2 regions of the Streptomyces sp. JH34 genome follow, and region 1 is predicted to be linked to the other one. Evidence: riboswitches for the same ligand, from Rfam matches in the RefSeq annotation. Region 1 holds a riboswitch; the other holds the start of a gene.
The links. Region 1 has a riboswitch for cobalamin ahead of cobN (cobaltochelatase subunit CobN). Riboswitches for the same ligand answer to the same signal wherever they lie in the genome.
Positions count from the first base shown of each region.

Region 2: linked by a shared signal. The riboswitch ahead of LWJ43_RS10625 (ribonucleoside-diphosphate reductase subunit alpha) and the one ahead of cobN (cobaltochelatase subunit CobN) in region 1 are both predicted to bind cobalamin.

Region 1 is NZ_JAJSOO010000001.1:3,515,674-3,519,895, reverse strand. Features, by position in the region: gene LWJ43_RS15615 (precorrin-8X methylmutase) at 1-93, opposite strand, end outside; gene cobG (precorrin-3B synthase) at 168-1,469, opposite strand; cobalamin riboswitch at 1,578-1,726, shown strand; gene cobN (cobaltochelatase subunit CobN) at 1,791-4,222, shown strand, end outside.
Region 2 is NZ_JAJSOO010000001.1:2,466,174-2,470,395, forward strand. Features, by position in the region: gene mctP (monocarboxylate uptake permease MctP) at 1-370, shown strand, start outside; gene LWJ43_RS10620 (GNAT family N-acetyltransferase) at 493-993, shown strand; cobalamin riboswitch at 1,046-1,169, shown strand; gene LWJ43_RS10625 (ribonucleoside-diphosphate reductase subunit alpha) at 1,309-3,702, shown strand; gene LWJ43_RS10630 (ribonucleotide-diphosphate reductase subunit beta) at 3,702-4,222, shown strand, end outside.

The sequences.
Region 1 (4,222 bases):
GTCGGCGGGCAGCCCTGCCAGATCCGCCTCCGCGCGGATGGTGGCGAAGGACTGGCGGTAGATCGCCGGTCCGTCCTTCTCGTACTGGTGCACAGTGCTGTCGCTTTCTTCGTCTTCCCCGCCGAACAGGTCGGAGAGGGGGCCGGACAGGGGGTCATGCGTGGTGGTCAGGTGCGTGCGCCCCGGGCCGTCGCCACGGCCGCTGCCAGCGCCGCCGGGTCGTCCCGTACCGTCGCCGTCGCGGTGGCCAGGTCCCCCCGGACGTGGGAGATCCGGTGTCCGCCCGGGGTGGCGACCACGTCGATCCACTCCCCGTGCGGATGGCCGCAGCGGCGTTCGCACCCGGACCAGTACACAGGGAGCCGTCCGGCAGGTCCGACGGCGGCCCCCGCCTCGGTCCGCACGTCGGCCAGCGATTTCGCGCAGCCGGGCCGGCCGATGCAGGCGCCTACCCCGGCCCACGGGGAGCCGGGCCCGGTGATCAGGCCGGCGTCGGCGAGGCGGGCCGACATGCTGTCCGCCCGGCCGGGGCCGATGCCGGTGACGACGATTCCGCGCCACGGGGTGAGGCGCAGTTCCCCGGCGCCCGACAGCAGCCGCCACTGGGCCGGTACCAGCCGGCCCAGCGGCACACCGACGGACAGGGCGGCCTCGCGGTGGCTGCCCGGAACCGGCCCGTGGGCCGGGGGCAGGGCTTCGAGGGGGCGGGGTCGGCGGCCCGTCGTGACGGTGGTCCCCGTCCGCCGCAGCCGGCGGAGGACCTCGGCGGGCAGCGCGGCGGCGGCTGCGTCCGGCAGGTCCTTCACCCGCCAGGCGCCGGTCTCCCGGGCGGAGTCGAGGAAGGCCTCGGCGGCGGTCAGCGCGGCGCGGGGGCCCTCGGCGGCGGGGAGGCGGAGTACCTCGTCGACGTGCCCGACGCGCAGCAGGGCGTCGCCGTCGTCCTGGCCCAGCAGGGTGAGGTCGGCTCCGAGGGCGTCCACATCGCCGCGGCCGTCGTCGAGGGCGAACAGGAAACGTCCGGAGAGCGCCGTCGCGCCCGCGCTTCCGCACAGCAGACGGTCGAGGCCGGTCAGCCACGGTCCGACGTCGACGGACCCGAGGCCGTCGAGCCCGGAGAGCGGGGACGCGACGACGTTGCGCACGCGTTCATGACGTTCGGAGGGGAGCAGTCCGGCCTCGTGCAGAAGCCCGGCCAGCTCGGCACCGCAGTCCGGCGCGAGCCCGCGCAGCTGCACGTTTCCGCGGGAGGTGAGATGCAGCTCACCGTCACCGAGGCGCTCGGCGGCCTGTCCCAGCGCATCTGCCTGGCGGGGCGTCAGCACCCCGCCGGGTATGCGGATCCGCGCCAGCGCACCGTCGTCCGCCCGGTGCAGACGCAGCGCGCCGGGGCAGGCGTCACCGCTGCTCCGGGCACACGCGTCGCCCGGAGAACGGGGCGGAAGGGGGGAGGCGGACATGGCGGCGAGCATACCGACCGTGACCGTGACGCACCCCTACGGTCACTGTGACCTACGGGACACCGGCCCCCTGTCCGGGGCCCGGGCGGGGGCCGTCTGGTCAGGACCCCCCTCCTCCCGCCTACTATGCCTAGCGGCGGTCCGTTCGGTCCGCCATCGCCGTACGGCGACTTGGGAGGAAGCCCGGTGAGATTCCGGCGCGGTCCCGCCACTGTGAGCCCGGCCCACCGGCCGTGCGAGTCAGGAACTCCCTTTCCCAGGCTCTCGGTCCCGCCCGAGCAGCTGATCCGACACTGCCCGGGGCGTGGACACCCCGAGGAGGGCTGACGCCGCATGATCCTGCTCCTGTCGACGTCCGACACCGACCTGCTGAGCGCCCGTGCCGCGCAGGGACCGGTCAGCTACCGCTACGCCAACCCCTCCCGGCTCGCCCTCGACGACCTCCCGCAGCTGCTGGAGGAGGCCGACCTCGTCGTCGTACGCCTCCTCGGCGGTGTCCGTGCCTGGCAGGAGGGGCTGGACCAGGTGCTGGCCACCGGCAGGCCCGTCGTCGTGCTGACAGGTGAACAGGCCCCCGACGCCCAGCTGATGGCCGCGTCGACCGTGCCCATCGGCATCGCGGCGGAGGCGCATGCCTACCTCGCGCACGGCGGACCCGCCAACCTGGAGCAGCTGGCCCGCTTCCTCTCCGACACCGTGCTGCTCACCGGCCACGGCTTCGAGCCGCCCGCCCCGGCCCCCGCGTGGGGCCCGCTGGAGCGGACCGCCCGTGACGTCACCGGCCCGACCGTCGCGGTGCTCTACTACCGCGCCCACCACATGAGCGGGAACACCGCGTTCATCGAGGCGCTCTGCGCGGCCGTGGAGGACGCGGGCGCCCGCCCCCTCCCGCTGTACGTCGCCTCGCTCCGGTCGCCCGAACCGGAACTCATCGACGAACTCCGTGCAGCGGACGCCATAGTGACCACCGTCCTCGCGGCCGGTGGCACCAAGCCCGCGACCGCGTCGGCCGGCGGGGACGACGAGTCCTGGGACGCGGGCGCCCTCACCGGCCTCGACGTCCCGGTCCTCCAGGCGCTCTGCCTCACCAGCCCGCGTGCCGCCTGGGAGGAGAACGACGAGGGTGTCTCCCCGCTCGACGCGGCCACCCAGATCGCGGTGCCGGAGTTCGACGGGCGTCTGATCACCGTGCCGTTCTCCTTCAAGGAGATCGACGAGGACGGTCTGCCCGCGTACGTCGCCGACACCGAGCGCGCCGCCAGGGTCGCCGGGATCGCCGTACGCCACGCGCGGCTCCGCCACATCCCGGCGGCCGAGAAGCGGATCGCGCTGGTCCTGTCGGCCTACCCGACCAAGCACTCCCGCATCGGCAACGCGGTCGGCCTCGACACCCCCGCCAGCGCCGTCGCCCTGCTGCGCAGGCTCCGCGAGGAGGGCTACGACTTCGGCCCCGAGGAGGAGATCCCCGGCCTGGTCTCCGGCGACGGCGACGAGCTGATCTACGCGCTCATCGAGGCCGGCGGCCACGACCAGGAGTGGCTCACCGAGGAGCAGCTGGCCCGCAACCCGGTCAGGATCCCCGCGGCCGACTACCGCCGCTGGTTCGCCACGCTGCCCGCCGAACTGCGCGAGGCCGTGGAGGAGCACTGGGGCCCGGCGCCCGGCGAGATGTTCGTCGACCGGTCCCGCAACCCCGAGGGCGACATCGTGCTCGCGGCCCTGCGCCGCGGCAACCTGCTCATCCTCATCCAGCCGCCGCGCGGCTTCGGCGAGAACCCGATCGCGATCTACCACGACCCTGACCTGCCGCCCTCGCACCACTACCTGGCCGCGTACCGCTGGATCGCCGCGTCCGCCGACGACAACGGCTTCGGCGCGGACGCGATGATCCACCTCGGCAAGCACGGCAATCTGGAGTGGCTGCCCGGCAAGAACGCAGGCCTCTCCGCAGCCTGCGGCCCCGACGCCGCACTGGGGGACCTGCCGCTGGTCTACCCGTTCCTGGTGAACGACCCGGGCGAGGGCACCCAGGCCAAGCGCCGGGTGCACGCCACCCTCGTGGACCACCTCGTGCCGCCGATGGCCCGCGCCGACAGCTACGGCGACATCGCCCGCCTCGAACAACTCCTGGACGAGCACGCCCAGATCGCCGCGATGGACCCGGCGAAGCTCCCGGCGGTACGCGCCCAGATCTGGACCCTCATCCAGGCGGCGAAGCTCGACCACGACCTGGGCCTGGAGGACCGGCCCGAGGACGAGGGCTTCGACGAGTTCATCATGCATCTCGACGGCTGGCTCTGTGAGATCAAGGACGTCCAGATCCGCGACGGCCTGCACGTCCTGGGTAGTGCCCCGGCCGGCAAGGACCGCGTCAACCTGGTCCTCGCGGTCCTGCGCGCCCGGCAGATCTGGGGCGGCACGGCCTCGCTGCCGGGCCTGCGCGAGGCACTTGGCCTGGACGAGTCGGCGGCGACCCGCACCGCGGCGGACGAGACCGAGGAGAAGGCCCGCGCGCTGGTCCAGGCGATGGACGACGCGGACTGGGACCCGGCGGCCGTCGCCGTGGTGGCCGCCGGGCACCCGCAGGCCGTCGCCGACATCCTCGACTTCGCCGCCCGCGAGGTCGTGCCCCGCCTCGCCGCGACGACGGACGAGCTGGACCACGCGGTCCACGCGCTGAACGGCGGCTTCGTTCCCGCCGGCCCGTCCGGCTCCCCGCTCCGCGGTCTGGTCAACGTCCTGCCGACCGGCCGTAACTTCTACTC
Region 2 (4,222 bases), 1.0 Mb from region 1:
CCAGACCATGCCGGCCCTGGTGGGCGGTCTGTTCACCCGGTGGTTCCACCGCTGGGCCCTGATCGCCGGCTGGGCGGTCGGCATGATCTACGGCACGGTGGCCGCGTACGGCGTCGCCAGCCCGACCCAGAAGCACTTCGGCGGGTCCTCGAAGGAGATCCCGGGCATCGGCGAGATCGGCTACATCGGTCTCACCGCGATCGTGCTGAACATCATCGTGGTGGTCGTGCTGACCTTCGTCCTCAACGCCGTGAAGGCACCGGCCGGCGTGGACGAGACCTCGCCGTCCGACTACACGGCCGATGCCGGCGACCCTGGCGTCCAGGAGCAGCTCCCGCCCGCCACGGTGGGCGCCCCGGGCGGTCACTGACCCCTCGGCACGACGTCTTCCGTCCCGGCGGGGTCCGCCCCGCCGGGACGGAGTCATGTGTGGACCGACCCGTCCGGGAAAGGGAGTGCGCCGGGCGTGCCGCCCGGGGCAGACTGGCGCCCATGGATATCTCGGTCAGACCGGTGCGCGCCGAGGAGCACGAGGCCCTGGGCGAGATGACCGCGCAGGCGTACCTCGGCGACGGGCTGTTGGACTTCGGCGCCGACGACCCCTATCTGGAGCAGCTCCGCGCCGTCGGTCGACGGGCCGCCGAGGCCGTCGTGCTGGCCGCGGTGGACGGGGACGGCGCGCTTCTGGGCGGTGTCACCTATGTCGCGCCCGGCGGCCCCTGGGCGGACATCGCCGGCCGGGACGAAGCCGAGTTCCGGATGCTGGCCGTCTCCGCGGAGGCACGCGGGCGCGGCGCCGGCGAAGCGCTCGTACGGGCGTGCGTCGACCGGGCGCGCGCCACCGAAGGGGTCTCCGGAGTCGTCCTGTCGACCCAGTCGTCCATGGAGGCAGCCCACCGGATCTACCGTCGCCTCGGCTTCGTACGGACTCCGGAGCGGGACTGGAGCCCCCTGCCGGGCTTCACCCTCCTGACGTTCCGTCTGGCCTTCTGACCCTCCGCGACACTACATGTGGGGGCCGCCGCAATCGGCGGCCCCCACATGTATGCTCGACCTCGCTGTCGCCGCAGGGGAATCCGGTGCGAATCCGGAACTGTCCCGCAACGGTGTGACCGGTGCGCGTTCGCGCACCGCGGAGTCCGAAGACCTGTCGACAGTGCGTCCGGCTCGACCGAACCGGACGCAGAGACGTCCGGGCCCCGCGGAGGGCCGGTGGACGCCGTGCGCACCGCGCTGCCCTCCCCCGGGTGTCCATGTGTCCGGCTGCCCCGCTCCCGCAGGCCCCGAGCCGAGCGAGGGATAGCCCCAGTGACCATCGCGCCAGCCGACCCGGTTTCAGCCGCGGAACCCGAAGGCCGTACGACCGACGCGCCCGGGACCGCCCTGCTGCGGACCCTGACCGGCCTCACCGCCGATCTCCCCGACACCGACCCCGGACGGGTCGCCGCCGCCGCGCTGCGCGGCCGCAGCGCCCGGTCGGACGAGGCGGAGCTGCGCTCGCTGGCCACCGAGGCCGCCGCCGGCCTGATCTCGGAGGACCCGGCTTACTCCCGGCTCGCCGCCCGGCTCCTCACCCGGGCCGTCGCGGACGAGGCCGCCGGCCAGGGCGCTGTCTCCTTCTCGGCGTCTGTCGCCGTCGGGCACCGCGAGGGTCTGATCGCGGACCGTACGGCCGAGTTCGTCACGCTGCACGCCGCCGCCCTCGACGCGCTGGTCGACCGGGCGCTCGCCGACGGCGCCGACGACCGCTTCGGCTACTTCGGGCTGCGGACGCTGCACAGCCGGTACCTGCTGCGTCACCCGCTCACCCGCCAGGTCATCGAGACCCCGCAGCACTTCATGCTGCGGGTCGCCGCAGGCCTCGCCGAGGACAACTCCGAGCGTGCCCTGGAGGAAGTGGCCGCGCTGTACGGCCTGATGAGCAGGCTCGACTACCTGCCCTCCTCCCCCACCCTCTTCAACTCCGGCACCCGGCACCCGCAGATGTCCTCCTGCTATCTGCTGGACTCTCCGCTGGACGAGCTCGACTCGATCTACGACCGCTACCACCAGGTGGCCCGTCTCTCGAAGCACGCGGGCGGCATCGGGCTCTCCTACTCCCGCATCCGGGCCCGGGGTTCACTCATCCGGGGGACCAACGGGCACTCCAACGGCATCGTGCCGTTCCTGAAGACGCTCGACGCCTCCGTCGCGGCCGTCAACCAGGGAGGCCGGCGCAAGGGGGCGGCCGCGGTCTACCTGGAGACCTGGCACGCGGACATCGAGGAGTTCCTGGAGCTGCGCGACAACACCGGTGAGGACCAGCGGCGCACGCACAACCTCAACCTGGCGCACTGGATCCCGGACGAGTTCATGCGCCGCGTCGACGCGGACACCGAGTGGTCGCTGTTCTCCCCGGCGGACACCCCCGAGCTGGTGGACCTGTGGGGCGACGAGTTCGACGCGGCCTACCGCGCGGCAGAGGCGAAGGGGCTGGCCCGCAAGACGATGCCGGCGCGTGAGCTGTACGGGCGGATGATGCGGACCCTCGCGCAGACCGGGCAGGGCTGGATGACGTTCAAGGACGCCTCCAACCGCACGGCCAACCAGACCGCCGAGCCGGGCCGTGTCGTCCACTCGTCGAACCTCTGCACCGAGATCCTGGAGGTCACGGACGACGGCGAGACCGCCGTCTGCAACCTCGGGTCGGTCAACCTCGGCGCGTTCGTCGCGGACGGCACCATCGACTGGGAGCGGCTGGACGCCACCGTCCGCACCGCGGTGACCTTCCTGGACCGCGTCGTGGACATCAACTTCTACCCGACCGAGCAGGCCGGCCGCTCCAACGCCCGCTGGCGCCCGGTGGGCCTGGGCGCGATGGGCCTCCAGGACGTGTTCTTCCAGCTGCGCCTGCCGTTCGACTCACCCGAGGCACGAGCGCTGTCCACGAGGATCTCCGAGCGGATCATGCTCGCCGCCTACGAGACCTCCTGCGATCTCGCGGAGCGGTCCGGCCCGCTGCCGGCCTGGTCCGAGACCCGTGCCGCCCGGGGCGTGCTGCACCCCGACCACTACGACACCGGGCTGAACTGGCCGGAGCGCTGGGACGCGCTGCGCGCCAGGGTCGCCAGGACCGGGATGCGCAACTCGCTGCTGCTCGCCATCGCGCCGACGGCGACGATCGCCTCGATCGCCGGGGTGTACGAGTGCATCGAGCCGCAGGTCTCCAACCTCTTCAAGCGCGAGACGCTCAGCGGCGAGTTCCTCCAGGTCAACGCCTATCTGGTGGACGAGCTGAAGAAGCTCGGCGTCTGGGACGCCCGGACCCGCGAGGCGCTGCGCGAGGCGAGCGGCTCCGTACAGGGCTTCGCCTGGATCCCCGAGGACGTGCGGGCTCTGTACCGCACCGCGTGGGAGATCCCGCAGCGCGGCCTGATCGACATGGCGGCGGCGCGTACGCCGTTCCTCGACCAGAGCCAGTCGCTGAACCTCTTCCTGGAGACGCCGACGATCGGCAAGCTCTCCTCGATGTACGCGTACGCCTGGAAGCAGGGGCTGAAGACGACGTACTACCTGCGCTCGCGCCCGGCGACCCGGATCGCCCGCGCCGCGACCGGGCAGGCACCGCCAGCCGCCGTCCCCGCACAGCAGGCGTCGGCTCCCGACGCGGACGCCCTCGCCTGCTCCCTGGAAAACCCCGAGTCCTGCGAGGCCTGCCAGTGATGAGCACATCCGAGAACAAGAACCTGCTCGACCCGGGCTTCGAACTGACCCTGCGCCCCATGCGCTACCCGGACTTCTACGAGCGCTACCGGGACGCGATCAAGAACACCTGGACCGTCGAGGAGGTCGACCTCCACTCGGACGTCGCCGACCTCGCGAAGCTCTCCCCCGGTGAGCAGCACATGATCGGCCGTCTGGTCGCGTTCTTCGCGACGGGTGACTCGATCGTCTCCAACAACCTCGTGCTGACGCTGTACAAGCACATCAACTCGCCCGAGGCGCGGCTCTACCTGTCACGCCAGCTGTTCGAGGAGGCCGTGCACGTCCAGTTCTATCTGACACTGCTCGACACCTACCTGCCCGACCCGGAGGACCGTGCGGCGGCCTTCGACGCGGTCGAGGAGATCCCCTCGATCCGCGAGAAGGCGCAGTTCTGCTTCCGGTGGATGGACTCGGTCGAGAAGATCGAGCGGCTGGAGACGAAGGCAGACCGCCGGCGCTTCCTGCTCAACCTGATCTG